Regions from separate parts of the Streptomyces sp. C36 genome, predicted to be linked through region 1. Evidence: riboswitches for the same ligand, from Rfam matches in the RefSeq annotation. Region 1 holds a riboswitch; the other holds the start of a gene.
What was found. A riboswitch is a leader RNA that binds a small molecule or an ion and turns the genes downstream of it on or off. The one in region 1 is predicted to bind glycine.
Positions count from the first base shown of each region.

Region 2: linked by a shared signal. The riboswitch ahead of gcvT (glycine cleavage system aminomethyltransferase GcvT) and the one ahead of gcvP (aminomethyl-transferring glycine dehydrogenase) in region 1 are both predicted to bind glycine.

Region 1 is NZ_JBFQGI010000001.1:9,892-12,073, forward strand. Features, by position in the region: gene AB4K12_RS00050 (DNA polymerase IV) at 1-546, shown strand, start outside; gene AB4K12_RS00055 (PRC-barrel domain-containing protein) at 456-872, opposite strand; glycine riboswitch at 964-1,072, shown strand; gene gcvP (aminomethyl-transferring glycine dehydrogenase) at 1,262-2,182, shown strand, end outside.
Region 2 is NZ_JBFQGI010000005.1:371,674-373,855, reverse strand. Features, by position in the region: gene AB4K12_RS18055 (AAA family ATPase) at 1-308, opposite strand, end outside; glycine riboswitch at 584-688, shown strand; gene gcvT (glycine cleavage system aminomethyltransferase GcvT) at 858-1,973, shown strand; gene gcvH (glycine cleavage system protein GcvH) at 2,041-2,182, shown strand, end outside.

The DNA of each region.
Region 1 (2,182 bases):
ATCCGCGAGGCGGCCGCCCGGCTGCTCGAGGGCGTGGACACCACGGCGGGCGTGCGGTTGCTGGGCGTCGGCGTCTCCGGGCTCGCCGACTACACCCAGGAGGACCTCTTCGCCCAGGCGGCGAGCACCCCCGACGAGACGCCGGAGGCGCCGGCGGACGAGGCGGGCGAGAGCGCCGGCGCCCAGCGGCCGGCGGATCCCGCCCCGCCCCGGCGGTGGCTCCCGGGCCTGGACGTCCGGCACGCGGAGTACGGGCCGGGATGGGTGCAGGGCAGCGGCCTGGGGCGGGTCACCGTCCGCTTCGAGACGCCCTGGTCGACGCCGGGCCGAGTGCGGACCCTCGCCGTCGACGACCCGGCGCTGGAGCCGGCGGAGCCGTTGCCGCTCGTACGGGACACCTACGGGCCGGACCCGGTGCATCACGGCGGCCCGGTGGATCACGGCGGACCGGCGGATCAGGACGGCCCGGAGGGCGTCCCCGGCTCCGGGGGCTCGCCGGAGTCCGCCGGCGCCGGGGCCTGCGGTGCGGGCAGCTCGAGGCCGTAGTGCCGGTAGAGCCGCAGCTCCTGCTCGGGGGAGAGGTGGCGGCCGACGCCGAAGCCCGGCGCCCCCTTGATCAGCGCCCGTTCGTAGGGCACGTGCAGCACATCGTCCTCGACACGGCTGGGCGCCAGCGGCACGAACGCGTCCCGGCCGAACAGACCGGTGCGCACCGCCGCCCACTCCGGCTCCCCGGTCGCGTCGTCGAGGTACACCTCGTCCACGGTGCCGATCTTCGAGCCCTCCCGGTCGAAGACCTTGCGCCCGATCAGGCTCCGCGGATCGATGTCGCTCCGCACGATTCCTCCCTCGGCTCCTCCGCCCCCGGACATCGCCCTGACACCACGAAAGTGCACAAAACCGGAACCGGCCACTCGGGAGAACCGCTCGGAAAGACGCGCTGGTAGGCTGGCGAATGGCCGCAGACCCCGTGCGGGAGAGTCCTCCTCGAGGCCCACAAGGGCACCGGCGAGGCGCCGAAGGAGCAAATCCTCCCCGGAATCTCTCAGGCACCCGGTACCGCACGGACGAGGTCACTCTGGAAAGCAGGGCGGGCCCAGGTCAGGCACCTCACCGAAGCCCCTCCTCACCGACGGTGAAAGTCGGGTCGTCCGCCATGGCCCGGTGAAGCTCTCAGGTTGAGATGACAGAGGGGGAGGCCGTCCGGGTACCCGCGCCGTGGTACCCCTCGCAGGTCGTATTGACCAGGAGGCCTCCGCAGATGAACGCCCACCGCATCGCTCTCTCCGACCTTGAGCGTGGCACGCCCTTCGAGGCCCGCCACATAGGGCCCGATGGCGAGGCCCAGGCCAAGATGCTCGCCCAGGTCGGCTTCGGGTCGCTCGACGAACTCACCGCCGCCGCCGTGCCGGACGTGATCAAGAACGCCGAGGCGCTCGACCTGCCCGAGGCCCGCACCGAGGCCGAGGTCCTCGCCGAGCTGCGCTCCCTCGCGGACCGCAACGAGGTCCTCGCCCCCATGATCGGCCTCGGCTACCACGGCACGTTCACCCCGCCGGTGATCCTGCGCAACGTCATGGAGAACCCCGCCTGGTACACGGCCTACACGCCGTACCAGCCGGAGATCTCGCAGGGCCGCCTCGAGGCGCTGCTGAACTTCCAGACGGTCGTCGCCGACCTCACCGGCCTGCCCACCTCCGGCGCCTCCCTGCTCGACGAGGGCACGGCCGCCGCCGAGGCCATGTCGCTCGCCCGCCGGGTCGGCAAGGTCAAGGGCGGGGTCTTCCTCATCGACGCCGACGCCCTGCCGCAGACCATCGCCGTGATCGAGACCCGCGCCGAGCCCACCGGCGTCGAGGTCGTCGTCGCCGACCTCTCCGCGGGCATCCCCGACGAGATCGCCGAGCGCGGCGTCTTCGGCGTCCTGCTGCAGTACCCCGGCGCCTCCGGCGTCGTGCGCGACCTGCGCCCGGTCATCGACCGCGCCCACGAGCTCGGTGCGATCGTCACCGTGGCCGCCGACCTCCTGGCGCTGACCCTGCTCACCTCGCCCGGCGAGCTCGGCGCCGACATCGCGGTCGGCACCACCCAGCGCTTCGGCGTGCCCATGGGCTTCGGCGGACCGCACGCCGGATTCATGGCCGTCCGCGAGAAGTTCGCCCGCAGCCTCCCCGGCCGCCTC
Region 2 (2,182 bases), on a different contig from region 1:
CGCTGGCCGCAGTCGTGGACGACGACGCTCTGCTCCGAGCGCAGGGCGCGCCACAGGGACGCGTAGTGGACGAGGCGCGCGAAAGGCCGGTAGGCCGCGTACGGCACGCGGCGCGGCATCCGTCGTTCCACGCGCTCGCGCGCGTCCTGGGAGTCCACCCGCCGCACGGGCGCGCCCCGGCCGTCCGCCGCGGCCACCACGCGCCGCATCAGCGTGGATTTTCCGCTGCCGGGCAGCCCGGAGACCACGAGCAGGTCGCCGAGCGGGTAGCGCAGTTCCGCGGCCGTGCGGCCACGTAGGTCGAGCACCCCCGCCGGGCGCACCGCCGGCGCCGTGGGCGCCTTTCTGCCGGCAGCCGCCTGCACGTCCGTACGCGTACGCACTGTGATCGCCTTCCCTCCCCCGTCGTTCCCTGCCCCCTACCCATGGAACGTAAAGAAAAGGTAATCCAATTCATGGGACCGGGGGCAGTCCTTCATACGCCCTTACGTGCAATGATGTGCGCGCCAGCAGCACCCCACGCACCACCCGGATCGTGCACGACCGTGCATGACCCAGCGCAACCAACTGCATACCGGCCGCTCGAATCCGCGCGGGAGAGTCCCAGGCGGCACACACCGTGTGCGCTGGGCGCCGAAGGAGCAAGTTCCTCCCTTGAATCTCTCAGGCCCCGTACCGCGCGGGTGAGGCAGATCTGAAAAGCGGGCCCCCGCCGCGGTGCGGTGGCGGCCCCACCCAAGGTGCAAGCCGAGAACTCCCCTCATGGAGCTCTCGGTGAACCTCTCAGGTTCCGATGACAGATGGGGAGGCCGCCTTTCGAGGTATTCCTCCGCGACTGACTGCCCGGGAGCCTGACCATGACGAACGCCCCCCGCCACACCGCCCTCGACGCGCTGCACCGCGCCCTCGGCGCGATGATGACCGACTTCGCGGGCTGGGACATGCCCCTGCGCTACGGCAGCGAGCGCGACGAGCACGTCGCCGTCCGCACCCGCGCCGGGCTCTTCGACCTCTCCCACATGGGCGAGATCACCCTTACGGGCCCCCAGGCGGGCCAGGCCCTGGACTACGCCCTCGTCGGCAACCTCTCGGCGCTCGCCGTCGGCCGCGCGCGCTACACCATGATCTGCGACGCCGAGGGCGGCATCCTGGACGACCTGATCGTCTACCGCCTGGCCGAGCAGGAGTACATGGTCGTGGCCAACGCCTCCAACGCCCAGGTGGTGCTGGACGCGCTCACCGAGCGCGCCGCGGGCTTCGAGACGACCGTCCGCGACGACCGCGACGCCTACGCGCTGATCGCCGTCCAGGGACCGGCTTCCCCCGGCATCCTGAAGTCCGTGACGGACGCCGACCTGGACGGGCTGAAGTACTACGCGGGCCTTCCGGGCACCGTCGCGGGCGTGCCCGCGCTGATCGCCCGTACCGGCTACACCGGCGAGGACGGCTTCGAGCTGTTCGTCGCCCCCGGCGACGCCGAGAAGCTGTGGCAGGCGCTGACCGAGGCGGGCGCGGACGCCGGCCTGGTCCCCTGCGGCCTCTCCTGCCGTGACACGCTGCGCCTGGAGGCGGGCATGCCGCTGTACGGGCACGAGCTGACCACCGCCACCACCCCGTTCGACGCGGGGCTGGGCCGGGTCGTGAAGTTCGACAAGGAGGGTGACTTCGTGGGCCGGGCGGCGCTCGAGGCCGCCGCCGAGCGGGCCGCGAGCGCGCCGCCGCGCAAGCTGGTCGGGCTGGTCGCCCAGGGCCGCCGGGTGCCGCGGGCCGGATTCGCGGTCACCGTCGGCGGCGAGGTCGTCGGCGAGGTCACCTCGGGCGCCCCCTCCCCCACCCTCGGCAAGCCGATCGCGATCGCCTACGTGGACGCGGCGCACGCGGCGCCGGGTACGGAAGGGGTGGCCGTGGACATTCGCGGCGCCCACGAGCCCTACGAGGTCGTCGCTCTGCCCTTCTACAAGCGGACCCGCTGAAACCCTCTCATCTCATCTGTCAAGACCCCTTGCACAAGCACTCTCGCGCGTACAGGAGAATCTAGCCATGAGCAACCCCCAGCAGCTGCGCTACACCAAGGAGCACGAGTGGCTGTCGGCCACCGACGAGAACGGTGTGGCGACCGTCGGCATCACGGAATTCGCGGCCAACGCGCTCGGTGATGTCGTCTACGCCCAGCTCCCGGCCG